Regions from separate parts of the Streptomyces sp. NPDC036813 genome, predicted to be linked through region 1. Evidence: riboswitches for the same ligand, from Rfam matches in the RefSeq annotation. Region 1 holds a riboswitch; the other holds the start of a gene.
What was found. A riboswitch is a leader RNA that binds a small molecule or an ion and turns the genes downstream of it on or off. The one in region 1 is predicted to bind glycine.
Positions count from the first base shown of each region.

Region 1 (15,645 bases):
GCCGCTGCGGAGCCAACGGCAGGTCGAAGCACTTGCCCGGCCGGTCGCCGGTGAGGGCCTCGTCCGCCGGACCCTGGTCGAGAGCGCGGTCGTCGCGCAGCAGCAGGGCGGGCGTGGTGGGGCCGCCGAGGCCGGCCCACCCGGCTGCGCCGGGCCGCGGTCACCGGCGTCTACGAGGTCCGCACCGCCGTGGAGGTGCACACCGCCCGCCTAGGACGCCCGCCTCCGGTAGGGCCCCGGCTGCTTGCGGTACTGCCCCGGTGCCACCCCGTACTCCCGCTTGAACGCCTTGGCGAAGGCGAACTCCGAGGTGTAGCCCGCTCGTTGGGCGACCTGGCGCAAGGGGAGGTCCTCCGCCCGCAGCAGCCGGCCCGCCGTCGTCATCCGCCACCACGTCAGATATGCGAGCGGGGGCGTGCCGACCAGCGCCGCGAACCGGCGGGCGAACGCGGCCCGCGACAGGCCGCCCCGCGCGCCCAGTTCCTCCACCGTCCAGGGGCGGGCCGGGTCGGCGTGCAGGGCGTGCAGCGCCGCAGAGACGGCCGGGTCGCTCAGCGCGGCCGCCCAGCCGCCCCGGTGGGCGGCGTCGCGCGGCTCGCGCTCCCACCAGGCGCGCAGGATGTACAGCAGCAGGGTGTCCAGCAGCGAGGTGACGATGGTGTGCGAACCGGGCCGGCACTCCGCCAGCTCCCGCCCCAGCAGCTCCACCGCCGCCCGCAGCGACCCGTGCACGCCGACCCGGGCGGGCAGATGAACCACCTCCGGCAGCTCGGTGAGCAGCGGGTGGGCGCGGCTGCGGTCCAGCAGATAGGCCCCGCACAGCATCAGGGTGTCCGGCTCGGGCGCACCGGGCGGCGGAGGCGGCGGGTCGGGCCAGCGGCCGTCGGCACCGAGGCCGACGTCCTCCAGGGGCGCGTCCAGCCCGCTCGCCAGCGCGTGTCCGCGTCCGTGGGCGAGGAAGACCACATCCCCGGGCCCGAGCGCCACGGGTTCCCCCTGCGCCGGCAGCAGCCACGCCGACCCGCGCAGCACCACGTGGAATCCGGCCCCGTCCGTGGCCCGGAAGCGGGTCCCCCAGGGGCCGTACTTGTACCGCAGGCCGGAGTGCGGCCGCCCGGTGCGCATCGCGGCGACGGCGTCGCTGAGTACGTCCATGCCCCGCACCGTAACGCCCCGCGGCCGCGGGCGAGACGTACGGACAGAAAACCGAGACAGACAGGCATGGATCGTCTCGCCGCATGGCCATAGCGTCGACGGCATGCCAACTCCCGCACTCAGCGTGCTCTTTCACGAGACCGGCGGTCCCGACGTCCTCGTCGTCGAGGAGACCGAACTGCCCGACCCCGGCCCCGGCGAGGTCCTCGTCCGCGTCGGAGCCGTCGCCCTCAACCGCGCCGAGGCCCTCCTGCGCTCGGGCGGCTACTTCTACCAGCCCACCCTGCCCGCCGCCCGCAACGGCTACGAGGCCTCCGGCACCGTCGAAGCGGTCGGCCAGGGCGTCACCGCCTTCGCGCCCGGCGACCCGGTGCTGACCGCGGCCAACTTCAGGCTCGACACCCACGGCGTCTACGGCGACCGCGTCCTGATGCCGGAGCACACCCTCGTCCCGCGTCCCGACGGCGTCGACGAGGTCACCGCCGCCGCGGCCTGGCTGACGTACACGACGGCGTACGGCGCGCTGGTCGAGCGGGCCGGGATGGCGCCCGGCGACCATGTGCTGATCACCGGGGCCTCCAGCGGCGTCGGCACGGCCGCGATCCAGGTCGCCCGGCGGGCCGGCGCGGTGCCCGTCGCCACCACCCGCACCGAGGCCAAGCGGCAGCGCCTGCTCGACCTGGGTGCGGAGCACGTGATCGTCACCGACGACGAGGACGTCGTGAAGGAGACCCGGCGGCTCACCGGCGGCAAGGGCGCCCGGATCGTCCTCGACGCGATCGGCGGCCCCGGCTTCGCCACCCTCGGCGCAGCGGCCGCCGAGGACGGCTACCTGATCTGCTACGGCTGGCTGGAGGGACAGCCCACGGTCCTGCCGATGCAGTGGCCCCTCACCGTCCACGGCTACAGCAACTTCACCCTCACCGAAACCGCCGAGGGCCGCCGCCGCGCCGCCCACTACCTGGGCTCCGGCCTCGCCGACGGCACGCTGCGCCCGGTGATCGGCGAGGTCCTCGACGGCCTGGAACGCATCCGCGACGCCCACCGGCTGATGGAGTCCAACCGGCACACCGGCAAGATCGTGGTACGGATCTGACGCCGCTCCCCGTTCGGCGCACAACCGGGAATAGCCGGAGGGAACGCACGGTTTCCGCCCCGAGACCGGACCATGCGCAGCATCTCAACCGAAGGGCTGAGCCATGAAGATCGGCATCATCGGCGCGGGCAACATCGGCGGCAACCTGACCCGGCGGCTCACCGCCCTCGGGCACGACGTGTCCGTCGCCAACTCCCGCGGCCCGCAGACGCTCACCGAGCTGGCCGAGGAGACCGGTGCGACGCCGGTGCGGGTGGAGGAGGCCGCACGGGACGCGGAGGTCGTCATCGTCACGGTTCCGCTGAAGGTGGTGCCGGACCTGCCGAAAGGGGTGTTCGACGAGGCCGCCGAGGGGGTCGCGGTCATCGACACCGGCAACTACTACCCGCAGCAGCGTGACGGCCGGATCGCGGCGATCGAGGACGAGGGCGTGACGGAGAGCCGCTGGGCCGAGCGGCAGCTCGGCCACCCGGTGATCAAGGCCTTCAACGCCACCTTCGCCCAGGACCTCCTGGAACGCCCGCGGCCGGCAGGCGACCCCGACCGCATCGCGCTGTCGGTCGCCGGGGACGACGCGGCGGCCAAGGCGAAGGTGAGGGCCCTGATCGAGGAGATGGGCTTCGACACCGTCGACACCGGTGGCCTCGACGACTCCTGGCGCCAGCAGCCCGGCACCCCGGTCTACGGCATGCGCGGCGACGTCGAGGCCGTGACGAGGGCGCTCGAGGCGGCGACCCCGGAACGCCCGGCGGACTTCCGCGGCTGAGCCCCGCTTCCTCTCAGACGATCTCCAGGGGCCGGTGCGGCCCGTCCGGCAGCTCGACCGCGACGCTGTCCCCGGGCCGCACCACACCCCCGGCGACGACGACGCCCATGATCCCGGACCTGAAGCGCGGCCGCCCGTCGGCCCCCCGCCCGACGACCTCCTTCAGCAGCCCCTTCTGGAAGCCGTCGATCTGCGCGCACGGATTGCGCAGCCCGGTCACCTCGACCACGGCGTCGTCCCCCAGCAGCAGCCGCGCCCCCGCGGGCAGCCCGAGCAGATCGACCCCACGGGTGGTGACGTTCTCCCCGAGCTGCCCGGCCGCCACCTCGAACCCGGCCGCCCGCAGCTCCTCGAACAGTTCCTCGTGCATCAGGTGCACCTGCCGCAGATTGGGTTGCGAGGGATCCTTCGCCATCCGGAACCGATGCTTCACCGTGGCCCCACCGTGCACGTCACCCTCCACCCCGAACCCGGCCAGCAACCGGACACTCGGGCGGTTGGGCTTGGTGAACGAGTAGACGCCGTTACTGCTGACCGCGGTGATGGTGCCGTTCATGTGGATCTCCCTAGGGTGTGGCCCAGTCACGCAGCGCCGCACGGCTGGTGAAGTTCGCCACGTCCTTGTCGTGCGGGTCGTCGGTGTACTGGTGGAAGCGCCACGCCGCCTTGATGCGCGGCTTTCCGGCGGTGACGTAGTCGGCGATCCAGAGGCCGTCGCCGGCGTACGAGGTCGTGTCGACCGTCAACCAGAAATGGCGGTTGCAGTAGAGCACGACCCGGTTGTGCGGGCGCATCTGCTTCAGGGTGCGCAGGAAACGGTCCTTCTCCGCGTTGCTCGCGTGGGTGCCCTCTCCCGTCGTCTCCCAGTCGACGGCCAGGATGTCGCCGGGCTTCTCCGGGGTCTTGCTCAGGAAGTACTCGGCCTGGGCCGTGAGGTTGCCGGGCCACAGGAAGTGGTAGAAGCCGACGACCAGGCCGGCGTCACGGCCGTGCCTGGTCTGCGCGGCGAGTTCGGGGTTGACGTACGAACGCCCCTCCGTCGCCTTGATGAAGACGAAGGAGAGGCCGTCCGTGCCGTAGGCGGAGGACTGGTAGGCGCTCACGTCGATGCCGCGCAGCATGGGGGCTCCCGACAGGTGTGGGGGGACGGGAGTTGTTGATGCCCCGGATCGGCACTCGCTCAACCGCCTGAGCGGAAGCGCTCGTTCAGCACTCGATGATGTTCACCGCGAGACCGCCGCGGGCCGTCTCCTTGTACTTCACGCTCATGTCCGCGCCCGTCTCCTTCATGGTCTTGATGACCTTGTCCAGGGACACCTTGTGCGAGCCGTCGCCGCGCAGCGCCATCCGCGCCGCGGTGACCGCCTTGACGGCGGCCATGCCGTTGCGTTCGATGCACGGGATCTGGACCAGGCCGCCGACCGGGTCGCAGGTCAGGCCCAGGTTGTGTTCCATGCCGATCTCGGCGGCGTTCTCCACCTGCTCCGGCGATCCGCCCATGACCTCGGCGAGCGCGCCCGCCGCCATCGAGCAGGCCGAGCCGACCTCGCCCTGGCAGCCGACCTCCGCGCCGGAGATCGAGGCGTTCTCCTTGAAGAGCATGCCGATCGCGCCCGCGGCCAGCAGGAAGCGGACCACGCCGTCCTCGTCGGCGCCCGGCACGAAGTTGATGTAGTAGTGCAGGACCGCCGGGATGATGCCGGCCGCGCCGTTGGTCGGGGCGGTCACGACCCGGCCGCCGGCCGCGTTCTCCTCGTTCACGGCCATCGCGTAGAGCGTGATCCACTCCATCGCCAGGGCCTTCGCGTCACCCTCGGAACGCAGCTTGCGGGCGGTGGTCGCCGCACGGCGGCGCACCTTCAGTCCGCCCGGCAGGATGCCCTCTCGGGACATGCCGCGCTCCACGCACTCCCGCATCACCCGCCAGATCTCCAGCAGCCCGGCGCGGATCTCGTCCTCGGTGCGCCAGGCCCGCTCGTTCTCCAGCATGAGGGAGGAGATCGACAGGCCGGTCTCCTTCGTCAGGCGCAGCAGTTCGTCGCCGGTGCGGAAGGGGTACTTCAGCACCGTGTCGTCCAGCTTGATCCGGTCCGCGCCGACCGCGTCCTCGTCGACGACGAACCCGCCGCCGACCGAGTAGTACGTCTTCGACAGCAGCTCCGTGCCGGCCGCGTCGTACGCCCAGATCGTCATGCCGTTCGCGTGGTACGGCAGGGCCTTGCTGCGGTGCAGGACCAGGTCGTCGTCGAAGGAGAAGTCGATCTCGTGCTCGCCGAGCACGTTCAGACGGCCGGCCGACTTGATCGCCTCGACCCGCTCGTCGGCCGTCTCGACGTCCACCGTGCGCGGGGAGTCGCCCTCCAGGCCGAGCAGGACGGCCTTCGGGGTGCCGTGGCCGTGCCCGGTCGCGCCGAGGGAGCCGTACAGCTCGCAGCGCACGGAGGCGACCGAGCCGAGCACGTCCTCGTTGCGCAGACGGCGGGCGAACATGCGTGCCGCGCGCATCGGGCCCACCGTGTGGGAGCTGGACGGGCCGATGCCGATCGAGAACAGGTCGAAGACCGAGATGGCCACGGGGTAACTCCTCAGAACGGGGGTGGTGCGGGGCGCGGGCACCGCGCACACCGGTACTCCCAGTGTGCGCGGTGCCCCGCGGGGCGTTACTTACTTGTTCAGACCCGGGTAGAGCGGGTGCTTCTCCACCAGTGCCCGGACCCGGGCCTTCAGCGCGTCCGCGTCGTAGGACGGCTTCAGCGCCTCGGCGATCACGTCCGCGACCTCGGCGAAGTCCTCGGCCGTGAAGCCGCGGGTCGCCAGGGCGGGCGTACCGATGCGCAGGCCCGAGGTGACCATCGGCGGCCGCGGGTCGTTCGGGACCGCGTTGCGGTTGACCGTGATGCCCACCTCGTGGAGGCGGTCCTCGGCCTGCTGGCCGTCCAGCTCGCTGTCGCGCAGGTCGACCAGGACCAGGTGCACGTCGGTGCCGCCGGTCAGGACGTTCACCCCGGCCTCACGGGCGTCCGGCGAGGTCAGCCGCTCGGCGAGGATGCGGGCGCCGTCCAGCGTACGACGCTGGCGCTCCTTGAAGTCCTCGGAGGCCGCCAGCTTGAAGGAGACCGCCTTGGCCGCGATCACGTGCTCCAGGGGGCCGCCCTGGAAGCCCGGGAACACGGAGGAGTTCAGCTTCTTGGCGAAGTCCTGCTTGGCGAGGATGATGCCGCCGCGCGGGCCGCCGAGCGTCTTGTGCGTGGTGGAGGTCACGACGTCCGCGAACGGCACCGGGTTCGGGTGCAGCCCGGCCGCGACCAGACCGGCGAAGTGCGCCATGTCCACCCACAGGTACGCCTCGACCTCGTCGGCGATCCGGCGGAAGGCGGCGAAGTCCAGCTGGCGCGGGTACGCCGACCAGCCTGCGATGATCACCTTGGGGCGGTGCTCCTTGGCGAGCCGCTCCACCTCGGCCATGTCGACCAGGCCGTCGTCGTCGACGTGGTAGGGGACGACGTTGAACTGCTTGCCGGAGAAGTTCAGCCGCATCCCGTGGGTGAGGTGGCCGCCGTGCGCCAGGTTCAGGCCCAGGATGGTGTCGCCGGGCTGGGCCAGCGCGAACAGCGCGGCCTGGTTGGCGGAGGCGCCCGAGTGGGGCTGGACGTTGGCGTACTCGGCGCCGAACAGCTCCTTGACCCGGTCGATCGCGATCTGCTCGGTGACGTCGACGTGCTCGCAGCCGCCGTAGTAGCGGCGGCCCGGGTAACCCTCGGCGTACTTGTTGGTCAGCACCGAGCCCTGGGCCTCGAGGACCGCCACGGGGGCGAAGTTCTCGGAGGCGATCATCTCCAGGGTGGACTGCTGACGGTCCAGCTCGGCGTCGACCGCGGCGGCCACGTCCGGGTCGAGCTCGTGCAGGGGCGTGTTCAGAAGCGACATGGGATTCCTGCGACCTCTCAGCCGGCGATGAAGGCGTCGTACTCGGCGGCGGAGAGCAGGTCGCCCGGCTCGCCCGTGACGCGCACCTTGAACAGCCAGCCGCCCTCGAAGGGGGCCGAGTTCACCAGCGACGGGTCGTTGACGACATCCTCGTTGACCTCGGTGATCTCACCGTTGACGGGGGAGTACAGCTCCGAGACGGACTTGGTCGACTCCAGCTCGCCGCAGGACTCGCCCGCGGTCACCGTGTCGCCGACCTCCGGGAGCTGGACGAACACGACGTCACCGAGCGCGTTGGCCGCGTGCTCCGTGATGCCGACCGTCGAGACGCCGTCCTCGGCGCCCGACAGCCACTCGTGCTCCTTGCTGTAGCGCAGCTGCTGGGGGTTGCTCATGGCCTGAATTCTCCTGTACGCGGGTCTGTGCTGATGAATGGGGGACTGCGAAGACGCGCGTGACCAGGGGCGATGTGCCCCATGTCACGTCGGAGGGCTTACGACAGTGTCACTTCTGCCGCTTGTAGAACGGCAGCGCCACGACCGCGTACGGCTCATGGGTACCGCGGATGTCCACGCCGACACCCGGCGTGCCCGGCGCGGCGTGCGCCGCGTCCACGTAGGCCATGGCGATCGGCTTGCCCAGCGTGGGGGAGGGGGCGCCCGAGGTCACCTCGCCGATGACCTTGCCGTCCGCGACGACCTGGAACCCGGCGCGCGGGACCCGGCGGCCCTCGGCGACCAGGCCGACCAGGACGCGCGGCGGGTCGGACTCGGCGCGCTCGGCGGCCGCGGCGAGTGCCTCGCGCCCGACGAAGTCACCCTCCTTCTCGAACTTGACCACCCGGCCCAGCCCGGCGTCGAAGGGGGTCAGGGCGGCGGTCAGCTCATGCCCGTACAGCGGCATGCCCGCCTCCAGGCGCAGCGTGTCCCGGCAGGACAGGCCGCACGGGACGAGGCCCACGCCCTCGCCGGCCTTGGTCAGCGCCTGCCACAGCTCGACGGCGTGCCCCGGCTTCACGAACAGCTCGAAGCCGTCCTCGCCGGTGTAGCCGGTGCGCGCGATCAGCGCGGGCACCCCGGCCACGGTGCCGGGCAGCCCGGCGTAGTACTTCAGGCCGTCCAGGTCGGCGTCGGTCAGGCTCCTGAGGATCCCCGGGGACTCGGGGCCCTGCACGGCGAGCAGCGCGTACGCGTCGCGGTCGTCGCGCACCTCGGCGTCGAAGCCCGCGGCGCGCTCGGTCAGCGCGTCGAGGACGACCTGGGCGTTGGAGGCGTTGGCGACGACCATGTACTCGGTCTCGGCGAGCCGGTAGACGATCAGGTCGTCCAGGATGCCGCCGTCGGCCTGGCAGATCATGGTGTAGCGGGCGCGGCCGGCCTTGACCGCGCCGATGTTGCCGACCAGCGCGAAGTCGAGGAGGGCGGCGGCCTGCGGGCCGGTGACGGTGATCTCGCCCATGTGGGAGAGGTCGAAGAGCCCGGCCTTCGTGCGGACGGCGTTGTGCTCGTCGCGCTCGGAGCCGTAGCGCAGCGGCATGTCCCAGCCGGCGAAGTCGGTCATGGTCGCGCCGAGCGAGCGATGCACGGCATCGAGCGCGGTGTGACGGAGTTCGGTACTGCTCATCGGTCGGTCGTCTCCCAGGGGAAGGACAGGGCGAGGAAGTTCCTCCCCATCTGTCATCGGAACCTGAGAGGTTCGCCATGACCGCGCGCGGTCCTGGCTTGCACCTTGGGTGGGGCCGCCGACGTGGACGGCCCGCTTTTCAGATGTGCCTCGCCCGCGCGGTAACGGGGCCTGAGAGATTCAAGGGAGGGACTTGCTCCTTCGGCGCCCCAGCCTTCGGCTGGGAACTCTCCCGCGCGGATTCAAACGGCCGGTATGCAGTTGGCGGGCTCATCATTGCACGCCGCGCCCGATGACGGCAGGCCGCATCTGTAACCGGGTTGTGGCGGTACGCACACGAAAACACGAGACAACCGGCATTACCTTCTCTTTACCTACGTTGGGCAGGTCTTCACCTGACCCCAGGGGAGGACGATGACGGTGGACAGGATCACGGCGTACGCGACGACCCCGGGCCTCACGCTGCCTTCGCAGCCGGGGGCGCCCGCCCTGGAGGCACAGCCCGGCCCGGTGGTGCGGGACCTGCGCGAGCGGGCCGGCCGCAGCCCGCACGCCCTGCTCTTCGGCCCGCGCGACCTGGTGGTCGTCACCGGGCTGCCCGGCTCCGGCAAGTCCACGCTCATGCGCCGCGCGGTGCCGGGCATACGCGTCGACTCCCAGGACACCCGGGACCGCTACGACGCCCGACTGCCCCGCCTGCTGCCCTACGCGCTCTACCGCCCACTGGTCCGCCTCGCCCACTACGCCGCCCTGCGCCGCGCGCTGGCGAGCGGCGAGGGCGTCGTCGTGCACGACTGCGGCACACAGTCCTGGGTGCGCGGCTGGCTGGCCCGCGCCGCCCGCCGCCGCGGCGGCACCCTGCACCTGCTGTTGCTCGACGTCGACCCGGACACCGCCCTGACCGGCCAGCGCGAACGCGGCCGCGGTGTCTCGCGGTACGCCTTCCACCGCCACCGCCGCGCCACGACCCGGCTGCTGTCCGCCGTCCAGCGGGGCGACCTGCCGGCCGGCTGCGACTCGGCGGTCGTGCTCGACCGGGACGCGGCAGACGCCCTGCGGCGGATCGCCTTCACCGGCTGAACCACCGTGCGGTTAGCCTTTCAGCCACAGCAGCGGTTCGAAGCACATGGTGGAGAGATGGACTTCCCTGCCGACCTTCCGGCGGACTTCCCGGCGCAGACGCACCCCCATCCGCACGGCGGATGGCCCGGCAACGAGCTGGAGGAGGTGCTGTCGGCCTCCCTCGGCGTGCCGGGAGCCGGCGGCCGGATCGTGGAGGTGCTCGGCCGCAGCTTCCTGTGGATCCCGCTGCCGGGCGGCGGCGGCCCGCACAGCGGCCCCCTCGACCTGCCCACCACCGAGATCGACGGCCAGGCCTACGTCCCCGTCTTCAGCTCCGAGGAGCAGTTCCGATCGGTCGTCGGCTCTCACATGTCGTACACCGTCGCGCCCGCCGTGGAGTTCGCGCGCGGGCTGCCCGCGCAGGTCGGCATCGCCGTGAACCCGGGCGGCCTGGTCGGCATCCCGCTGCCGCCGGACGCGGTGGCCGAGGTGTGCCGGGCCGGCCGCACCCCGCTGGACGGCCCAGCGAGCGGCGGCCGGGTCCGCCTGTACGAGCCGGACTGGCAGGACGACCCCGTCGACTTCCTCTCCACGGCCTCCGCCGAGTTCGAGGCGACCGGCACCGTCCTGACGGCCCGCCGCTGCCTCGCCGCGATCGAGACGGCCGACCCGGTGATGTTCGTCGGCGTCGAACTCTCCCAATGGGAGGGCGACCTGCGCAACGCCCCCCTGGACGCCCTGGGCCGGGCCCTCGGCACCACCCCGGCCCCCTGGCCGGTCAACCTGATCCTGCTGGACCTGGCGGGCGACGACCCGGTGGCGATCTGGCTCAGGGAGAAGGTGCGGCCCTTCTACACGAGGGGCGGCTGACCCGCCCGCGGTCGCGCATCGTTCTCCCCGGTCCTCCCCACGCACCACTTAACCTGGTTTCATAGCTCGGTCGAGGGTGTTGTACGAAAGGGCGATTCGAAGTGAGCGCGAGCGGCACGGCCGCGACCGGCCAGGTCGAGCACATGCTGCGCCAGGTGACGCCCGGGCGGTACGACGCCTACGAGGCGCTGCTGCGCGCGCTCGCCACCCCCGCCACCGGCCAGGTCTGGATGCTGCTGTGGCACGGCCAGGCCGGTTCCCCGGACGCCCAGTACGGCACGATGGAGGTCGACGGCCACGGCTACGCCCCCTGTGTCACCTCCGCCCAGGAACTGAGCGCCAGCGGCTGGAACCGCTCGTACGAGGTGGTCGACGGCCTCGAGGTGGCCCGTGCCCTCTACCCCGACCACCACGGCCTGTGGCTCAACCCGCACGCCCGCGGCGGCGGCCTCGGCATCCCCTGGCTCGACCTGCGCCGCATCGCCACCGGCCTGGACCGCCAGCCCGCCGGCCCGCTGCGCCTGACGGAACCGGCCATCGAGATCCCGCAGTTCTACGCCCTGCTCGCGCAGAACGCGCACCGCACCCCGCCCCTGCGCGCCCTGCGCCGCGCCTGGGTGCAGCCGGCGCTCGGCGCGCCGTACCTCGCCATCGGCCTGGACGTCTACGACACCTCGCCGGCCGCCGTCGACGCCGTACGGGCGATGATGCAGCAGTCTCTCGGCGCGGTGCCGGACGGGCTGCCGGTGTCGACCGTGGCGATGAGCGACGACCACGACCCGGTCGTGCTGTGGATGCGCGCCAACGCGCGTCCGTTCTACGACCGTGAGGCCCACGCGGCCGCCGCGCCCCCGGCGTCGGCGTCCGGCTACGGCTTCCCGCCCGCCCCCGGCCGGTACTGACACCCGCTCGGCTCGCCGCGCCCTCCGGCACACTTCTGCGCGCGTAGATCACGGCGTATGACCCCGACCTGCCCGAATTGCCCCAACTGGCCCCCGTCCGGCCCGCGCTACCCACTGTCCGGATAACGGAAGTCCCCAGACCGCATCACGTTTACGCATCCTTTCCTCACCAAGTCTGGCAACTGCTCGCCAATGCGTTGAAGACTCCCGCTCCAAGGGGCCGCTCGCCCCTGTGTACGACTTCGTACGACGGACTGACCATGCCGCCACAGCGGCAAGTGCGGGCCGGCTACCGCCGGTTGAGAGGGGTCCCTGCCAGATGACGGCACCATTGCACGAGCCGACCGCGGAAGCGGCCCCGAGCGCGGCCGAGGAAGCGGCGGTTGCGACCACCGGCGCCAAGGCCGTCCAGGGCCGGTCCCTGGGACGGATCGCCTGGGAGCGCCTGAAGCGGGACAAGCTCGCCCTCGCGGGCGGCGTCGTCGTGCTGCTCCTCATCGTCGTCGCCCTGCTCGCCCCGGTGATCACCAGCGTGGTGGGCCAGGACCCGAACGACTATCACGAGAACCTGATCGACCCGCTGTTCGGCACCCCCAAGGGGTCGCTGGGCGGCATGAGCGGGGACCACTGGCTGGGCGTCGAGCCCGTCAACGGCCGCGACATCTTCGCCCGCATCCTCTACGGCGCGCAGATCTCCCTGCTGGTCGGCTTCCTGTCCGCGATCGTCGCCGTCGTCCTCGGCACGGTCCTCGGCATCCTGGCCGGCTTCTTCGGCGGCTGGGTCGACTCGCTGATCAGCCGGGTGATGGACGGCCTGCTGGCCTTCCCGCAGCTGCTGTTCACCATCGCGCTGGTCTCCGTCATGCCGAACAACATGCTGGGCCTGTCCGGCACCGGCGTGCGCGTGTTCATGATGGTCGTGGTCATCGGATTCTTCGGCTGGCCCTACATCGGACGCGTGGTGCGCGGCCAGACGCTCTCGCTGCGTGAGCGCGAGTACGTGGAAGCCGCCCGATCGCTGGGCGCAGGGCGGCTGTACATCCTGTTCAAGGAACTGCTGCCCAATCTCGTGGCGCCGATCATCGTCTACACGACGATGATGATCCCCACCAACATCCTCACCGAGGCGGCACTCAGCTTCCTGGGCGTGGGCGTCAAGCCGCCCACGGCCTCCTGGGGCCAGATGCTCTCGAGCGCGATCGACTACTACGACTCGGACCCCATGTACATGGTGGTGCCCGGCGTGGCGATCTTCATCACCGTTCTTGCCTTCAACCTCTTCGGCGACGGCGTGCGTGACGCGCTCGACCCCAAGGGCTCCCGCTGAAGTGCCGTACCCCAAGCGACCCGTGGCAGCACCTGGCACGGGGTCTCTCATCAAAACCGGAGGATCCGAGATCGTGACTACGCAACGCACCTCAGGGCGGCACAAGCAGGCCATGGCCGCCGCCTTCGTGGTCGCCGGGCTGCTGACCACGGCGGCGTGCGGCGGCGGCGGCAGCGACGACGGGGGCTCGAAGTCCGGTGCCGCCGGCTTCGACGCCGCCAACAACAAGGTCGCCCAGGCCTCGCTGGCGAAGAAGGGCGGCACGCTGAGGTTCGGCGCCGCCCAGGACGCCGACTCGTGGGACACCACGCGCGGCTACTACGGCTTCATGTGGAACTTCTCCCGCTACTACAGCCGCCAGCTGGTCACGAACAAGCCGGCCCCGGGCAAGGAGGGCGCCACCCTCACCCCGGACCTCGCCACCGGTCTCGCCAAGGTCACCGACGACGGCAAGACCTACACGTACACGCTGCGCGACGGGATCACCTGGGAGGACGGCAAGCCGATCACCTCCAAGGACCTCAAGTACGGCATCGAGCGCATCTGGGCGCAGGACGTCCTCTCCGGCGGCCCGACCTACCTGAAGGACGTGCTCGACCCCAAGAACGAGTACAAGGGCCCGTACAAGGACACCTCCGCGGACCACCTCGGCCTGAAGGCGATCGACACGCCGGACGAGAAGACCATCGTCTTCCACCTGCCGAAGGCCAACTCGGACTTCGAGGAGATGCTGGCCCTCACCTCGGCCTCCCCGGTCCGCCAGGACATGGACACCAAGTCCAAGTACGGTCTGAAGCCGTTCTCCTCGGGCCCGTACAAGTTCCAGTCGTACAACCCGGGCAAGGACCTCACCCTCGTCCGCAACGCCAACTGGAAGCAGGCCTCGGACCCGGTCCGCAAGGCGTACCCGGACAAGATCACGGTCACGTTCTTCTCCAACGCCAACGAGCTGGACCAGCGCCTGATCAATGGTGACCTGGACCTGGACATCAACCAGACCGGCATGTCGCCGCAGGGCCGCCAGACGGCGCTCAAGCAGCACAAGGGCAACCTGGACAACCCGACGTCCGGCTACATCCGTTACGCGGTCTTCCCGCAGAGCGTGAAGCCGTTCGACAACATCCACTGCCGCCTCGCCGTGATCTACGGCGCCGACCACGTCTCCCTGCAGACCGCGCGCGGCGGCCCCCTGGCCGGCGGTGACATCGGCACCAACATGCTGCCGCCGTCCGTCGCGGGTGGCGAGGGCCAGAAGTACGACCCGTACCAGCTCGCCGGCGCCAACAAGAACGGCAACGCCGCCAAGGCCAAGGAAGAGCTGAAGGCCTGCGGTCAGCCGAACGGCTTCAAGACCACCATCGCCGTGCGCAACAACAAGCCGGTCGAGGTGGCCACCGCCCAGTCCCTGCAGGCGTCGCTGAAGAAGGTCGGCATCAACGTCGACATCGACCAGTACGACGGCTCGCAGACCACCGGCATCATCGGCAGCCCCTCGAACGTGCAGAAGAAGGGCTACGGCATCATCATCATGGGCTGGGGCCCGGACTTCCCGTCCGTGCAGGGCTTCGGTCTGCCGCTGTGGGACAGCAAGTACATCCAGCAGAGCGGTAACAACAACTACGCCCTGATCAAGGACAAGACGATCGACGGGCTGTTCGACAGCTACGTGAACACGCTGGACGACGCCGGCAAGACCAAGATCGCCACGGAGATCAACCACAAGGTGATGGAGGGCGGCTACTACCTGCCCTTCGTCTTCGAGAAGTTCATCAACTGGCGCGGCGACAACCTGGCGAACGTCTACACCACCGACGGCTACAGCGGTACGTACGACTTCGTCAACCTCGGTCTGAAGAACTCGAAGTAAACCCGGCACACCCGCCGTACGGCACGAAAGGCAGGTGAAGGCCGGCGCGGCGTGACCGCGGGCCCCCGGACGACCTCCGGGGCCCGCGGTCCCGCGGCGGGCCGTAAGCTGTGCTCGCTTACCTCATCAGGCGGTTGTTCGCCGCCGCAGTGATGCTCGTGGTCATCATCCTGGCCGTGTTCTGCATCTTCTTCCTGATCCCCAAGTGGGCGGGCGTCGACATCGCCCTGAGCTTCGTGGGCAAGCAGGCCGACCCGGCGGCCGTGGAGGGCGTGCGGGAGAAGCTCGGCCTCGGCGACCCGATCTACCTCCAGGTCTGGGACTTCTTCAAGGGCATCTTCGCCGGCCGCACCTACTCCGGCGGCGGCGACGTGATCCACTGCTCCGCACCGTGCTTCGGCTACTCCTTCCGCAGTGAGCAGGCCATCTGGCCGGTCCTCACCGACCGTTTCCCGGTCACCCTCGAGCTCGCCCTCGGCGCGGCCGTGCTGTGGCTGGTCTTCGGCATCGCGGCCGGTGTGCTCTCCGCGCTCAAGCGGGGCAGCCTGTGGGACCGCGGCGCCATGGTCGTCGCCCTCGCGGGTGTGTCCCTGCCGATCTACTTCACCGGTCTGCTCAGCCTGGCGATCTTCGCCTTCGGGCTCCATTGGATCGACGCCAAGTACGTGCCCATCGGCGAGAGTTTCACCGGCTGGTTCGGCGGCATGATCCTGCCCTGGGTCACCCTCGCCTTCCTGTACGCGGCCATGTACGCCCGTATCACCCGCGCCACCATGCTGGAGGTGCTGGGCGAGGACTACATCCGCACCGCCCGCGCCAAGGGCCTGGGCGAGCCGGTCGTCATCGGCAAGCACGCCATGCGCTCCACGATGACGCCCATCCTGACCATGCTCGGCATGGACCTCGGCGCCCTCATCGGCGGCGCGATCCTCACCGAGTCCACGTTCAACCTGCCCGGCCTCGGACGGGCCGTACTCGACGCGATCCGCAACGTCGACCTGCCGATCATCCTCGGAGTCGTCCTGATCACGTCCCTCGCGGTGCTGATCG
Region 1 is NZ_JBVJPV010000013.1:259,264-274,908, reverse strand. It holds gene ACZ67Q_RS26710 (AraC family transcriptional regulator) at 211-1,155, opposite strand; gene ACZ67Q_RS26705 (zinc-dependent alcohol dehydrogenase family protein) at 1,259-2,251, shown strand; gene ACZ67Q_RS26700 (NADPH-dependent F420 reductase) at 2,355-3,017, shown strand; gene ACZ67Q_RS26695 (MOSC domain-containing protein) at 3,031-3,573, opposite strand; gene ACZ67Q_RS26690 (glycoside hydrolase family 25 protein) at 3,584-4,138, opposite strand; gene ACZ67Q_RS26685 (L-serine ammonia-lyase) at 4,224-5,591, opposite strand; gene ACZ67Q_RS26680 (serine hydroxymethyltransferase) at 5,682-6,944, opposite strand; gene gcvH (glycine cleavage system protein GcvH) at 6,962-7,339, opposite strand; gene gcvT (glycine cleavage system aminomethyltransferase GcvT) at 7,449-8,567, opposite strand; glycine riboswitch at 8,608-8,716, opposite strand; glycine riboswitch at 8,717-8,812, opposite strand; gene ACZ67Q_RS26665 (AAA family ATPase) at 8,982-9,647, shown strand; gene ACZ67Q_RS26660 (enhanced serine sensitivity protein SseB) at 9,705-10,499, shown strand; gene ACZ67Q_RS26655 (enhanced serine sensitivity protein SseB C-terminal domain-containing protein) at 10,601-11,401, shown strand; gene ACZ67Q_RS26650 (ABC transporter permease) at 11,721-12,728, shown strand; gene ACZ67Q_RS26645 (ABC transporter substrate-binding protein) at 12,802-14,595, shown strand; gene ACZ67Q_RS26640 (ABC transporter permease) at 14,706-15,645, shown strand, end outside.

Region 2 (15,645 bases), on a different contig from region 1:
TGAGCGGTCGGCAGCGACTGGTGAAGGGGCTGTGGCCGCCGCGTGTCACGCGGGCCCAACTGATCGTGGCTGTGCTGCTCTTCGGTCTGGGCTTCGGGCTCGCCGTCCAGGTCGCCTCCAACAGCGACAGTGACAGCGCGCTGCGCGGCGCCCGGCAGGAGGATCTTGTCCGGATCCTCGATGAACTCGACGACCGCACACAGCGTCTAGAGGACGAGAAGCAGGGGCTCGACAAGCAGCGCCAGGAGCTGGAGAACAGCTCCGACCAGGCCGAGGAGGCCCGCAAGCAGACGGTGGAGAAGGAACGGCAACTCGGCATTCTGGCGGGCACGGTGGCGGCGCAGGGCCCCGGCATCACGATGACCATCGACGACCCGAAGGGGACGGTCCAGGCGGACATGCTGCTCGACGCGATCCAGGAGCTGCGCGCGGCGGGCGCGGAGGCGATCCAGGTCAACGATGTCCGGGTGGTCGCCGGCACCTACCTGACCGACTCCGGCAAGAGCGTGAGCGTCGACGGGAACAAGATCACCGCGCCCTATCGTTTCAAGGTCATCGGCAAGCCGCAGGACCTCGAACCGGCGCTCAACATCCCTGGAGGCGTGGTGCAGACCCTGGAGAAGGAGCAGGCCACGGTGACTGTCGAGCGATCGAGCAAGATCGTCGTGGACGCCTTGCGAGCGGCGAAGCAGCCTGACTACGCTCGGTCGTCCTCCCAGTGAACCGGGGGTGCATGGGGGGCGTCGCACGAGGGCATGAGCTTGCGGGGGGTCGGCGCACCGAAGGGGTGGTGCGTGGTGGAAACTGTTTGGTGGATACGGACGTTGTGAGGATGTCCGGGTCGACCGGTGTGTTCAGTCAGGGTTCGTCCTGCCCCACGGGCGGGTCTGTTTCGGTCAAGGGGAATCGCCCGTGAAGTTGTTTGCGAGGTTGTTCGGCAAGAGCGCGCGAGAGGGCAGCGACAGCAACGCGACCGCTCGCCATCGTGCCCAGCCGGACGAAGAGGCACAGCGTCCGCTGTTCCGGGACCAGGTGGCTGGTCCGGGCGGTGGCATTTCCGGAGGTCAGGGCGCGCCGTCTGTTGACCCTGGCCAGGCCGGCGGCATAGGTTTCGGCCAACCGTCAACCTCAGGTACGGGTGGAGGGTTCTCGTCCGACCCGTACGCGTCCCATGCCCCGGCGGGGCAGCCGCAGCAGGAGGATCCGTCCATGTCGGCCCTGGTCTGCACGAGGTGCGGTCACCGCAACGCGGAGAACAGCCGCTTCTGCAACAACTGCGGTGCGCCGCTGCGCGCCGGGGCGGTGCCGGAGCGTGCCTCCGAGACGACGTCCACGATCTCCATCTCAGGCATCGAGGCCTACGACGCCGAGGTCACCGGTCAGACGCAGCTTCCGGCGCTGTCCCCGGAGGCGCAGGCGGCCGTGGACGCCCTGCCGCTGGGTTCCGCGCTCCTGGTCGTGCGTCGCGGGCCGAACCAGGGCAGCCGCTTCCTGCTGGACGGTGAGCTGACCACGGCCGGCCGTCACCCGCAGAGCGACATCTTCCTGGACGACGTCACGGTCTCGCGCCGCCACGTGGAGTTCCGGCGCAGCCCGGACGGCACGTTCACGGTCGCCGACGTGGGCAGCCTCAACGGCACCTACGTCAACCGCGAGCGCATCGACCAGGTCGCCCTGCACAACGGCGACGAGGTGCAGATCGGCAAGTACCGGCTGGTCTTCTACGCGAGCCAGCGGGGCTACTGACCCTCCCTCGGACTGAGTCCGGGGGCACCCCCAGGGAAGGTCCATGCTTCGAACACCGGGCGGCGGTGCCGGCCACGGCACCGCCGCGGCGGACAGTGGTCTGATGAGCATCGGCACCGTGCTGAACGTGCTGCGCGAGGAGTTCCCCGAGGTCACCATCTCCAAGATCCGTTTCCTGGAGTCGGAGGGGCTGATCGAGCCGCAGCGGACCCCTTCGGGCTATCGCAAGTTCAGCGCCCAGGACGTCGAGCGCCTCGGCCGGGTGCTGCGGATGCAGCGGGACCACTATCTGCCGCTGAAGGTGATTCGCGAGCACCTGGACGCCGTGGAGCGCGGCGAGAGCGTCCGCCTGCCGACGCTCGGCCGGCAAAGGGACGGCGAGCAGCTGCGTGAGCTGCCGCAGCAGCCCACCGTCGCCCGGATCGGCCGCGCCGAGCTGCTGGCCGCCGCGGAGATCGGGGAGCAGGAACTCCAGGAGTGGGAGTCGTACGGCCTGATCGCTCAGCTGGAGGAGGGCGTGTACGACGCGGAGGCGGTCACCGTGGCCTCGCTGATCGCCCAGCTGGGCCGGTTCGGGATCGAGCCGCGCCATCTGCGGGTGATGAAGGCCGCCGCCGACCGCGAGGCCGGGCTGGTGGAGCAGGTGGTGGCCCCGCTCAAGCGCCACCGCAATCCGCAGACCAGGGCTCATGCCGAGGACCGGACGAAGGAGCTGGCGGACCTCGCCGTCAAGCTGCATGCTGCGCTGGTGCAGACCGCTCTCGGGGTGCGGCTGCCCTGAGCCGGGCGGGCGCCGGATGTGATGATCATCCATGCGTTCCCTGCCCGACTACCCAAACATCCCGGGCACGGCCTAGGGTTGCTGTGTGAACGAGCTCGATGTCGTAGGTGTCCGGGTCGAAATGCCCTCCAACCAACCGATCGTGCTCCTGCGCGAAGTGGGAGGCGACCGTTACCTCCCCATCTGGATCGGGCCGGGGGAGGCGACGGCGATCGCTTTCGCCCAGCAGGGCATGGCCCCCGCGCGGCCGCTGACCCACGACCTGTTCAAGGACGTGCTGGAGGCCGTCGGTCAGGAACTCACCGAAGTCCGCATCACGGACCTGCGTGAAGGCGTCTTCTACGCCGAGCTGGTGTTCGCCAGCGGCGTCGAGGTGAGCGCCCGTCCGTCCGATGCCATAGCGCTGGCGTTGCGCACCGGCACGCCGATCTACGGCAGTGACGCGGTGCTCGACGACGCGGGCATCGCCATTCCGGACGAGCAGGAGGACGAGGTGGAGAAGTTCCGCGAGTTCCTCGACCAGATCTCGCCGGAGGACTTCGGCACCAGCAGCCAGTAGCCGCGGGAAACGGGGCCGGCGCGGGCCGGGAGGTCCGGTCCGCGCAGGTCGCGGCGTGCGGCGCGGCGGTCGACAATGTCGGCATGTGCCGATGGCGCGTGAGAGCGTCCTACGCCCTGCCTCGAGCGCATTCGGCTAGCCTTTCCCCGCGATGGGGTACGGGAAACCACTCTTAGGGTGATTATCACTCGGCGTGCCGAGTGTGGCGGTCGTTGACGCACCCCTGGTGGCTGCCTACCTTCGAGAAGGCAGGTCGAGGACGGAGGTCGGCGTGAGAAGCAGCGGCGGCGGTAGGGCTGGGGGTGCCCCCGAACGCGGTTTCGGCGGGAGCGGTCCCCTTCCTTCCCCTGGCTCTCGGCTGCGCTCGAGCAGCGGGTATGCCCATCCCGGCAGCGCGACCGATCACGCTCCGCAGCGACCGACGGCCGTGCCGAGCGGCGGAGAGGCGACGTCCATGGCGTCCGAGGAGATCGGCTACCGGGGTCCGACGGCCTGCGCGGCCGCCGGAATCACCTACCGGCAACTCGACTACTGGGCCCGCACCGGACTTGTCGAGCCCAGCGTGCGGCCCGCCTACGGTTCCGGTACGCAGCGCCTGTACAGCTTCCGTGACGTCGTCGTCCTGAAGATCGTCAAGCGGTTCCTCGACACCGGGGTGTCGCTGCAGAACATCCGCACCGCCGTCCAGCACCTGCGCGAGCGGGGATTCAGCGACCTGGAGCGCATGACCCTGCTCAGCGACGGCGCGACCGTCTACGAGTGCACCTCGCCCGACGAGGTGCACGCCCTGCTGCAGGGCGGACAGGGCATCTTCGGCATCGCCGTCGGCGTGGTGTGGCGGGACGTGGAGCACGCGCTGTCGCAGCTGCACGGCGAGCGTGTCGACACGGGCGAGACCCTGGTCGGGCACAACCCGGGGGACGAGCTGGCGCGTCGGCGCAACCGGGCGGTCTAGCGCAACCGGGCGCTCTGGCCCGCAGCCTCGGCTGCCGCCGTGCGACGCGGTGCCGGCTCCGCCGCCGCGGGACCGTGCCGGACCGGCCGTCGGGGCGGCGTTGTCAGTTGTGTGGTGCAGGATCGGACATGTGAGGACCGCGCCCACGATTCTGCATCTGGACATGGATGCCTTCTTCGCCTCGGCGGAGCAGGCGTCCAAGCCCAGCCTGCGCGGGAAAGCCGTCGTCGTGGGCGGGCTCGGGCCGCGCGGGGTGGTGGCGACCGCGTCGTACGAGGCGCGCGTCTTCGGGGTCCATTCGGCGATGCCCACGGCCCAGGCGCGCCGGCTGGCGCCGAACGCCGCGTATCTCACGCCCCGCTTCACCTTCTACCGGGCGATCAGCGAACAGGTGATGGGGCTGCTGCGGGCGCTCTCGCCGCTGGTGGAGCCGCTCAGTCTGGACGAGGCGTTCGTGGACCTGGAGGCCGGGGGAGTCGCCTGGGACAGTGCGTCGGCCGAGCGGGCGGGGCTGAAGCTGCGCGCTGACATCCGGGCGGTCACCGGGCTGACCGGGTCGGTGGGGCTCGCCGCGTCCAAGATGATCGCCAAGATCGCCTCCGAGCGGGCCAAGCCGGACGGGCTGGTGCTGATCGAGCCGGGTACCGAGCGGGCGCTGCTCGGGCCGCTGTTGGTGCGGACCCTGCCGGGGGTCGGGCCGGCGACCGGCGACCATCTGCGGCGGGCGGGGATCACCACGGTCGACGAGATCGTGGAGGCCGGTGAGGACGAACTGGTCCGGCTGCTGGGCAAGGCCCACGGGCACGGTCTGTACGCCATGGCGCTGGCGCACGACGATCGGCCCGTGGTGGCGGAGCGGGAGGCCAAGTCGGTCTCCGTCGAGGACACCTACGACGTGGACATCCACGACCGGCTGCGGATCGGGCTCGAGGTGCAGCGGCTGGCCGACCGGTGTGTGCGGCGGCTGCGCTCCGCCGGCCTGTCCGGGCGGACCATCGTGCTGAAGGTGCGGCGGTACGACTTCTCGACGCTCACCCGGTCGGAGACGCTGCGCGGGCCCACGGACGATCCCGCGGTGGTCCGGGAGGCGGCGCTGCGGCTGCTGGACGCGGTGGACACCACGGGCGGGGTGCGGCTGCTCGGCGTCGGCGTCAGCGGGCTGGCCGACTACACCCAGGAGGACCTCTTCGCGCAGGCGGCGGGGGCGCGGGCGCGGGCGGAGGCACCGCAGGAGGACGACGACGTTCCACACGCGCCGCAGCCCCTCGCCGAGGAACCCGAGCCGGCGGAGCGGCGCTGGCTGCCGGGGCACGACGTGCGGCACACGGAGTACGGGCACGGGTGGATCCAGGGCAGCGGCCTGGGCCGGGTCACGGTCCGCTTCGAGACACCGGACTCGGAGCCGGGCCGGGTCCGGACGTTCCGGACGGACGACCCCGCGCTGGAGCCGACGGAACCGCTGCCGCTGGTGCGAAGACCGGACGTCCCGGCGGCGCACCTCGACGAAGCGGCTCCGGGGACGGCCGGACCGGGGGCCGGGTCTGCGGCCGACGGGCGAGCGGCCGACGGCACCGAGGCCGGCCACCCGGCGGCCAGCGGGTGGAGGGGGCCGTCTTCCCTCGGCTGAAGCGGCGTACACGGGTGTGCCGGCCCCGTACTGCCGCGTGGGGACGGGTGTGCTGGTGGGAATGGGTTCGGTCCGGATCTGCCGGTCAGGGCTCCTCCGTGCCCGCCACTTTGCCGAAGTCGTGGTCCTGGAGCGGGGGAGGGGCGGCGATGTCGAGGCCGTAGTGGTGGTAGAGCTGGAGTTCCTGTTCCGGTGAGAGATGGCGGCCCACGCCGAAGTCGGGGGCGTCCTTGATCAGGGCGCGTTCGAAGGGGACGTGCAGTGCGCCCTCGATCAGTTCGCTCGGCTCCAGCGGGACGAAGGCGTCCCTGCTGAACAGACCCGTTCGTATGGCGGCCCACTCCGGCACGCCCGTCGCGTCGTCGAGATAGACCTCGTCGACGGTGCCGATCTTGACGCCGCTGCGGTCGAACGCCTTGCGGCCGATCAGGTTGCGCGGATCGATCTCGGTCTGCACGGGCCCTCCACTCGCTCGCAAGACTGTTGTAAGCACTACGAAAGAGCACAATCGTGACGGCGGCCACTCGAGGGCCCCGGCGTTGACCTCGCTGGTAGGCTGACTACGGCTGCTGACCCCGTGCGGGAGAGTCCTCCAGACATCATCGGAGGCGCCGAAGGAGCAAATCCTCCCCGGAATCTCTCAGGCTCACGTACCGCACGGACGAGGTCACTCTGGAAAGCAGGGCGGGTGCCGACGGCCTCCGCTCTCACCGACGGTGAAAGCCGGGTGCTCTCGGGCGCTCCGGTGAAGCTCTCAGGTCGAGATGACAGAGGGGGAGGCCGTTCGGGTACCCGTGCCGTGGTGCCCCTCGAAGGTCGTGTCAGACCAGGAGGCCTCCGCAATGACCGCCCATCGCATTCCGCTCTCCGAGCTCGAGAAGGGGATTCCCTTCGAGCAGCGTCACATCGGCCCCGACCACGAGGCTCGGGCCAAGATGCTCGCCCAGGTGGGGTACGGCTCGCTGGACGAGCTCACCGCCGCCGCGGTGCCGGATGTGATCAAGAACGCCGACGCCCTCGACCTGCCGGGCGCCCGCAGCGAGGCCGAGGTGCTCGCCGAGCTGCGCTCCCTGGCCGACCGCAACCAGGTCCTCGGCTCGATGATCGGCCTCGGTTACTACGGCACCTTCACGCCGCCGGTCATCCTGCGCAACGTCATGGAGAACCCGGCCTGGTACACGGCGTACACGCCCTACCAGCCGGAGATCTCCCAGGGCCGGCTCGAGGCGCTGCTGAACTTCCAGACCACGGTCGCCGACCTGACCGGTCTGCCCACCTCCGGTGCCTCCCTGCTCGACGAGAGCACGGCCGCCGCCGAGGCGATGGCGCTGTCCCTGCGCATGGGCAAGAACAAGAAGGGTCTCTTCCTGGTCGACGCGGACGCGCTGCCGCAGACCATCGCCGTCATCCAGACGCGTGCCGAGCCGACCGGCGTCGAGGTCGTCGTCGCCGACCTCAGCGACGGCATCCCGGCCGACATCGCCGCCCGCGAGATCAACGGCGTGCTGCTCCAGTACCCGGGCGCCTCCGGTGCCGTTCGCGACATCAAGCCGGTCATCGACCAGGCGCACGAGCTGGGCGCGCTGGTCACCGTCGCCGCCGACCTGCTGGCGCTGACGCTGCTGAAGTCGCCGGGCGAGCTGGGCGCGGACATCGCGGTCGGCACCACGCAGCGGTTCGGTGTGCCGATGGGCTTCGGCGGCCCGCACGCCGGCTACATGGCCGTACGCGAGAAGTTCGCGCGCAGCCTGCCCGGGCGGCTCGTGGGCGTGTCCGTGGACGCGGACGGGAACAAGGCGTACCGGCTGGCGCTGCAGACGCGTGAGCAGCACATCCGCCGGGAGAAGGCCACCAGCAACATCTGCACCGCGCAGGTGCTGCTCGCCGTGATGGCCGGGATGTACGCCGTGTACCACGGGCCGGACGGCCTGAAGGGCATCGCCCAGCGCACGCACCGGTACGCCAGCATCCTCGCCGAGGGCCTGAAGGCCGGCGGCGTCGAGGTCGTGCACGGCGTCTACTTCGACACCGTCACCGTGCGGGTGCCGGGCCGGGCCGCCGAGGTCGTCGCCGCCGCGCGGGACAACGGGGTCAACCTGTACCTGGTCGACGCCGACCACGTCTCCCTCGCCTGCGACGAGACCACGACCCGCGACCAGCTGGCCGCCGTGTTCGGCGCCTTCGGCGTCGAGGGCGACATCGAGGCGCTGGACGCCTCCGCCGGTGACGCGCTGCCGCAGGACCTGCTGCGCTCCGACGCCTACCTGACCCACCCGGTCTTCCACCAGCACCGCTCCGAGACGGCGATGCTGCGCTACCTGCGCAAGCTGTCCGACCGCGACTACGCGCTCGACCGCGGCATGATCCCGCTGGGTTCCTGCACCATGAAGCTCAACGCGACGACCGAGATGGAGCCGGTCACCTGGCCCGAGTTCGGCCAGCTGCACCCCTTCGCGCCCGCCGAGCAGGCCGAGGGCTACCTCACGCTCATCCACGAGCTGGAGGACCGTCTCGCCGAGGTCACCGGCTACGACAAGGTCTCGCTGCAGCCGAACGCCGGCTCCCAGGGTGAGCTGGCCGGTCTGCTGGCCGTGCGCGGCTACCACCGTGCCAACGGCGACGAGCAGCGCACCGTCTGCCTCATCCCGTCCTCCGCGCACGGCACCAACGCCGCCAGCGCCGTGATGGCCGGCATGAAGGTCGTCGTCGTCAAGACCGCCGAGGACGGCGAGATCGACGTCGAGGACCTGCGGGCGAAGATCGAGCAGTACCGCGACGAACTGGCGGTGCTGATGATCACCTACCCGTCGACGCACGGTGTGTTCGAGGAGCACGTCGCCGACATCTGCGCCCAGGTCCACGAGGCCGGCGGCCAGGTGTACGTCGACGGCGCCAACCTGAACGCGCTGGTCGGCCTGGCCAAGCCGGGCCACTTCGGCGGTGACGTCTCCCACCTGAACCTGCACAAGACGTTCTGCATCCCGCACGGCGGCGGCGGCCCCGGCGTCGGCCCGGTCGCGGTCCGCGAGCACCTCGCGCCGTACCTGCCGAACCACCCGCTGCAGCCCACCGCCGGCCCGGAGACGGGCGTCGGCCCGATCTCGGCCGCGCCGTGGGGCTCCGCGGGCATCCTGCCCATCTCGTGGGCGTACGTCCGCCTCATGGGCGGGGAGGGCCTGAAGCAGGCCACGCAGGTCGCCGTGCTGTCCGCGAACTACATCGCCAAGCGCCTCGAGCCGCACTACCCGGTGCTGTACACCGGCCCCGGGGGCCTGGTCGCGCACGAGTGCATCATCGACCTGCGCCCGCTGACCAAGGCGACCGGCGTGAGCGTGGACGACGTCGCCAAGCGGCTCATCGACTACGGCTTCCACGCGCCGACGATGTCCTTCCCGGTGGCCGGCACGCTGATGATCGAGCCGACCGAGTCCGAGGACCTGGCCGAGCTGGACCGATTCTGCGACGCGATGATCGCCATCCGCGCGGAGATCGAGAAGGTCGGCTCCGGCGAGTGGTCCGCGCAGGACAACCCGCTGCGGAACGCCCCGCACACCGCCGCTGCGCTCGGCGGGGAGTGGGAGCACGCCTACAGCCGCGAGGAGGCCGTCTTCCCGGCCGGTGTGTCGGCCGCGGACAAGTACTGGCCGCCGGTGCGCCGTATCGACCAGGCCTTCGGTGACCGGAACCTGGTCTGCTCGTGCCCGCCGCTGGACGCGTACGAGGACTGAGACGTCCTGAGGTGAGTGAGGGCCCCCGGCTTCGGGGGCCCTCGTTCCGTTTCAGGCGGTCGCCAGGGCCACCTCGGTGGCCTTGATCAGGACGACGACGGAGGAGCCCGCCGACAGCGCGAGGTCGGTGGCGGCGTCCTTGGTGATGGCGGCGGTCAGCTCGGTGCCCTCGACGGCGACCTTGACGATGGCCATGGCGCCGCCGCTGGTGACGTCGGTGACCGTGCCGGGCAGCTGGTTGCGGATCGACAGGCCCTCGACGGGGCCCGTCGCGAGAGAGACCTCCGTGGACTTGACCAGGGCGCGGACGGCGGAGCCCGGGGCGAGGCCGAGGTCCTCTGCGGCGTCCAGGGTGACGGCGGCGGTGAGTTCCCGGCCGCCCTTCAGCTGGACCCGGACGGTGGCCATGGCCTCGCCGGACTGGACGGCGGTGACGGTGCCGGAGAGCTGGTTGCGGATGCTCAGGGTCATGGCGCCCCACCGTAGCGCCGGTGTCCGGTCAGGCCGGGTATGCGTGGGTCTGCGTCGCCTTGACGGTCGCCCAGACCGGTGCACCCGGGTGCAGGTCCAGCTCGGCCGCGGCGACCGTGGTGAGGTCGGCGGCCAGAGGCAGCTCACCCGTGAGGTCGGCGCGGATCTGGTCGCCGTGGGTCTCCAGGCCGGCCACTTCACAGCGCCACAGGTTGCGGGCGCTGGAGCCGGTCGGGCACTCGCGGTGCAGGGTGACCGCGCCCGGCGGGAACGCGACGAAGACATGGCCGGTGAGGTGCTCGGTGGTGGTGATCTCGGGGCCGGCCTCGAGGGTCACGGTGTGGCCGTCGGCCCGGCCGCGGTAGAGGTTCAGGCCGACCAGCTGGGCGATGTAATCGGTGCGCGGGTGGCGGGCGATGTCACCGGGGGTGCCCTCCTGGACCACCCGGCCGTGCTCGATCACCACCAGGCGGTCGGCGAGGACCATGGCGTCCAGCGGGTCGTGCGTGACCAGGACGGCCACGGCTTCGAACCGGGCGAGATGGCGGCGCAGCTGGGCGCGCACCTCCAGGCGGGTACGGGCGTCCAGGGCGGCCAGCGGCTCGTCCAGCAGCAGCAGCCGGGGCCGGGTGGCGAGCGCGCGGGCGAGGGCGACGCGCTGGGCCTGGCCGCCGGACAGACGGCGCGGCTTGGCGCCGGCGTGCTCGGCGAGGCCCATCCGCTCCAGCCACCCGGCGGCTTCGGCGCGGGCCTCCGCCTTGCTCGCTCCCTGGCAGCGCGGCCCGAACGCCACGTTGTCCAGGGCCGTCAGATGCGGGAAGAGCAGGTAGTCCTGGAAGACGACACCCACCGGGCGGGACTCGGGCGGGGTACGGTCCAGGCTCGTGCCGTCGAGGCACAGCCGGCCGCCGGTCAGCGGAGCGAGTCCGGCCAGGGCGCGCAGGGCGGTGGTCTTGCCGGCGCCGTTCGGACCGAGCAGGGCGACGACGTCGCCGGGAGCTGCCTTCAGGGTCACGTCGAGCCGGAAGGAGCCGCGGTCGACGACGAGATGGGCGTCCAGACCCTCGGCGCCTCGGGCGGGGGATACGGTCGTCGGCTTCTCGGTGTCGGTCACGGGGCGGTCGTCTCGGTGCACGAGCTGGACTTTTCGGTGTCGGTCACGAGGTGGTCCTCTTGGCGTCGAGCGGGTCTTCTCGGCGTCGGTCACGGGCGCTCTTCCCGGTGCCGGTCATGAGGCGCTCATCCATCGGTCCCGCAGACCCGCCAGCACGGCCACGGACACGGCGAGCAGCACCAGGCTGAGCGCGATGGCCGCCGCCGGGTCGTTCTGCAGCGCGAGGTAGACCGCGAGGGGCATGGTCTGTGTCCGGCCGGGGAAGTTGCCGGCGAAAGTGATCGTGGCCCCGAACTCGCCGAGCGCCCGCGCCCAGGCGAGCACCGCGCCCGCCGCGACGCCCGGCGCGATCAGCGGCAGGGTGACCCGGCGGAAGGCGGTGAAGCGGGAGGCGCCCAGGGTCTGCGCGGCCTCCTCGTAGCGGCGGTCGGCGGCGCGCAGGGTGCCCTCGACGCTGATGACGAGGAAGGGCATCGCCACGAAGGTCTCCGCGAGGACGACGCCCGTCGTGGTGAACGGCAGGGTGACGCCGAACCAGGAGTCCAGCCACTGCCCGATCACGCCGTTGCGGCCGAGGGCGAGCAGCAGGGCGACGCCGCCGACCACCGGCGGCAGGACGAGGGGCAGGGTCACCAGGGCGCGCACGAGACCGCGTCCGGGGAATTCGGTCCGGGCCAGCAGCCAGGCCAGGGGCACGCCGACGACCAGGCTCAGCGCGGTCGCGGCGGTGGCGCAGATCAGGGACAGCTGGAGCGCCTGCCACACCTCGGTGCTGGTCAGCTGGTCCGGCAGGGTGCTCCAAGGCGCCCGGATCAGCAGGGCGGCCAGCGGCAGCACCAGGAACGCCAGGCCCAGCAGCGCGGGCAGCAGCAGGGCGAGGGGGACGCCCGTGCGGGCGCGGCGGCGCCGCGGACCGCCCTGAAGGGTGTCCGCGGCGCCGGTCCTGCCCAGGGACGTCACGGCTTCAGGAACCCGGCCTCGGCCAGCACCTTCTGGCCCTCGGCGGACCTGACCAGGTCGATGAAGGCCTGGGCGGCCCGGGCGTTGGGCGCGTCCTTCAGCAGGGCGATCGGGTAGTCGTTGACGGCCTTGGCCGACTCTGGGAACTCCACGCCCTGCACCTTGTCACCGGCCGCCTTCACATCCGTCTTGTACACGACGGCGGCGTCGGCCTCCTTCAGCTCGACCTTCGTCAGGGCGCTCTTGACGTCCTGCTCGTAGGAGACCGGGGTGAGCGTCAGACTGCTCGCCTTGAGGGCCTTCTGGGCGGCTGCGCCGCACGGCACCTTCTTGTCGCACAGCACGACCTTCAGACCGGACTTGGTGAGGTCCTTCAGGGAGGCGACCTTGTCGGGGTTGCCCGGCAGGGTGGCGATCTCCAGCTGGTTGCGCACGAAGGTGGTCGGCGCCGCGGCCGTGTCCTTGGCATCCGAGACGATCTTCATCGTCTTCGGGCTGGCGGCGGCGAACACATCGGCGGGGGCGCCGCCGGTGATGCTCGCCGCGAGGGAGTCGCTGCCGCCGAAGTTGAAGCTCACCTTGGTGCCCGGGTGGGCCTTCTCGAACTCCTGGCCGAGAGCGGTGAAGCTCTCCTTGAGGGAGGCGGCCGCGAAGACGGTGACCGTGCCGGTCACCTGCGGCGACGACGACGCGCTCGAGGTGGCCGACGAGCCGGAGGAGTCGGCCGAGTCGGAGGACGAGGAGCAGGCGCTCAGCGCCAGCAGCGCGGCGGCCGACGCACCGGCGATCGACAGGGTCCGGCGGGCGGGACGGGTCATCACGGGTTGACTCCCTCGGTGCTCATGGCGGAGGCAGCCCAGCGGACCCCTCCCATCTGCCGATCATACTGGCGCATCTGCCAGGGAGAAGTCTGCTGTCGCATCGCATGAGCTATGCCGGAGGATGTCACGGGCGGCATGTGCGTTCGTACGGCACCCGTGACGCATGTGTCTGCGGCGCGGGTCAGGCGCGGTCGATGTGTACGTTTGTCGACTTCACGCGGGCGGTGGCCTCCATGCCGACCTCCAGGCCCAGCTCCTCGACGGCCTCCCGGGTGAGCAGGGAGACCAGCCGGTGCGGCCCGGCCTGGATCTCCACCTGGGCGGCGACGTCGCCGAGCTTGATGGCGGTGACGATGCCGTGGAAGGCATTGCGGGCGGAGGTGTACGGCGTCTCCTCCTCACCGGTGCCCGCCTTCGCGAGTTCCACGGAGAACGCCGCCAGGTCCCGTCCGTCGATCAGCCGCCGTCCGCTGTCGTCGCGGTGGGTGGTCACGCGGCCGGCGTCCGCCCAGCGGCGCGCGGTGTCGGGGCTCACGCCGAGGAGCCGGGCTGCCTGGCCGATTGTGTAGGACTGCATGCCGGTCACGATAAGGGCGCGGGCGACACGCACCCGATGCGGGGCGGCCGGTGTGTCAGCCGGTGTGGGCGCGGGGGGTGTCAGCCCGTGTGGACGCGAGGGCGCCGCTCGCGGTCCGGTTCGGCCTCGCGCAGCACCTCACGCGTCACCGGGGCGACCTCGCCCGAACCGAAGAGGAAGAAGCGCAGGAAGTTGCGGAACGGATTGCCCTCGGTCCACTCGAAGTAGATGTGCGGAGTGCAGCCGGTGGTGTCACGGACGTGCAGCAGCAGCGCAGCCAGGGCGTTGGGCACGGAGGGGGAGTGCAGCGTCAGGACGCGGTAGCGGCCGTGCAGGACCTCGCCGCACACAGTGAGACCGCCCTCGAACTCCGACGGGTCGGTGACGGTCACCTCGGCGAAGACGAAGTCGTCCTGCTCCGGCATGTCGTTGTCCTCGCGGATCTGCTCGATCTTGTCGCGGTACTCCGCCTTGTCGCGCCGGTCGGGCTCGTTGGCGATGAAGCGCATCTTCCGGCTCGACATGTCCCGTATGAACCGCTCGGCCATCGGATCCAGAGTCACGCTGGTCACCCGCAGCTCGAAGGCGCGCAGCAGGCGCGACAGCAAGGAGATGAGGATGATGCCGGCGATGAAGCAGGCGCCGATCTTCACGCCGTCCGGGCGCTCGATGACGTTGACGACCGTGGTGTAGAGGAACACCGCCGAGATCACCGCGAAGCCGATGGTCCAGCCGCGCTGGCCGGCCTTGCGGGCCGCGATGGTCACGGCGATCGCGGCGGAACTGATCAGCACCAGCACGCCGGTGGCGTAGGCGCCGCCCTGCTTGTCGACGTTGGCGTCGAAGATCCAGGTGACCAGGAACGCGACCAGGGTGAAGACGAGGACCATCGGGCGCACCGCGCGGGCCCAGTGCGGGGCCATGCCGTAGCGGGGCAGGTACCGGGGCATCAGGTTGAGCAGCCCGGCCATCGCGGAGGCTCCGGCGAACCACAGGATGGCGATGGTGGAGATGTCGTAGACCGTGCCGAAGGCGCCACCGAGGTAGTGGTGGGCGAGGTAGGCCAGCGCGCGGCCGTTGGCGGCGCCGCCCGGCTCGAACTCCCGCTCCGGGATCAGCAGCGTGGTGATGAAACTGGTCGCGATCAGGAAGCAGCTCATGACCAGGGCGGCCGTGGTCAGCAGCTTCTTCGTGTCCCGGATGCGGCCCGCCGGATCGGCCTCCGTGTCGCCCGGGTCACCCTTCACGTGCGGCATCACCGCGACGCCGGTCTCGAAGCCGGACAGGCCGAGCGCCAGTTTGGGGAAGACGAGCAGGGCCACACCGACCATCGCAAAAACGTTTCCGTGCTCGGCGGTCAGGGCGTTGGACCAGTCCGTGACGAGATGCCCGGCAGTGACCACGTGGTAGAAGCCGACGATCACGACGACCACGTTCAGCAGCAGATAGATGCCGACCAGTACCACGGCGACGCCGATCGCCTCCAGGAAGCCCTTGAGGAACACCGCGCCGAGCAGGGCCACCAGCAGCAGCGTGATCAGCATCTGCTTGTCGTGCAGGGCACTGGTCAGGTGCGGGTTCTCCACCAGGTGCGTGGAGGCGTCGGCCGCCGACAGGGTGATGGTGATGAGGAAGTCGGTGGCGGCGAAGCCGAGCAGGGTGAGCACGAACAGCTTGCCCTGCCAGAACGACAGCAGCCGCTCCAGCATCGCGATCGACCCCTCGCCGTGCGGGCTCTCCTTGGCCACGCGGCGGTAGACGGGCAGTGCGCCCGCGAGGGTGACGATGACCAGCACGAGGGTCGCCACGGGGGAGAGCAGGCCGGCCGCGAGCGCGGCGATGCCGGGCTGGTAGCCGAGGGTGGAGAAGTAGTCGACACCGGTCAGGCACATCACCCGGTACCAGCGCTGTCCCTTGTGCGGGGGCTCCGGCGCGGCGTGCGGCCCGGTGTGTCCGCCGTTCTTGCCCATGTCGGACAGCCCCTCCAGCATCCACGTGCGCAGACGACTGGGAGGGGGGTGCTCGGTGGTGGCCATCGGGGTGCTCCTGAAGTGCGGCTCGGCGTGTGGATTCGGCCATCACGCGGTCGGCGGCACCAGCGTATGCGGAGCGTGACGTAGGGGCCTTCGGATCGAGGGCCGGGGAGCGTCAATCTTGCGTTAAGACTGGCGGTGCAGGTGGGCCGCAGGTGGGAGACGGCGATTGCGCCGGACGGGGAGTGCGGTGACCGGCCGGAGGGCGGGGGCCGGGAGGTTCCCGGAAGGGGCGCCGGGACGGATCCGCGCGGCCCCTCGGGCACCGAACGC
Region 2 is NZ_JBVJPV010000014.1:4,921-20,565, forward strand. It holds gene ACZ67Q_RS26795 (DUF881 domain-containing protein) at 1-722, shown strand, start outside; gene ACZ67Q_RS26800 (FHA domain-containing protein) at 913-1,746, shown strand; gene ftsR (transcriptional regulator FtsR) at 1,790-2,527, shown strand; gene ACZ67Q_RS26810 (bifunctional nuclease family protein) at 2,613-3,086, shown strand; gene ACZ67Q_RS26815 (MerR family transcriptional regulator) at 3,358-4,041, shown strand; gene ACZ67Q_RS26820 (DNA polymerase IV) at 4,172-5,668, shown strand; gene ACZ67Q_RS26825 (PRC-barrel domain-containing protein) at 5,754-6,125, opposite strand; glycine riboswitch at 6,239-6,334, shown strand; gene gcvP (aminomethyl-transferring glycine dehydrogenase) at 6,511-9,396, shown strand; gene ACZ67Q_RS26835 (TOBE domain-containing protein) at 9,448-9,867, opposite strand; gene ACZ67Q_RS26840 (ABC transporter ATP-binding protein) at 9,896-10,981, opposite strand; gene modB (molybdate ABC transporter permease subunit) at 11,096-11,941, opposite strand; gene modA (molybdate ABC transporter substrate-binding protein) at 11,938-12,759, opposite strand; gene ACZ67Q_RS26855 (TOBE domain-containing protein) at 12,944-13,339, opposite strand; gene ACZ67Q_RS26860 (APC family permease) at 13,420-15,375, opposite strand.
Region 2: it holds a riboswitch for glycine, as region 1 does, so the genes downstream of both, gcvP (aminomethyl-transferring glycine dehydrogenase) here and gcvT (glycine cleavage system aminomethyltransferase GcvT) in region 1, are expected to answer to the same signal.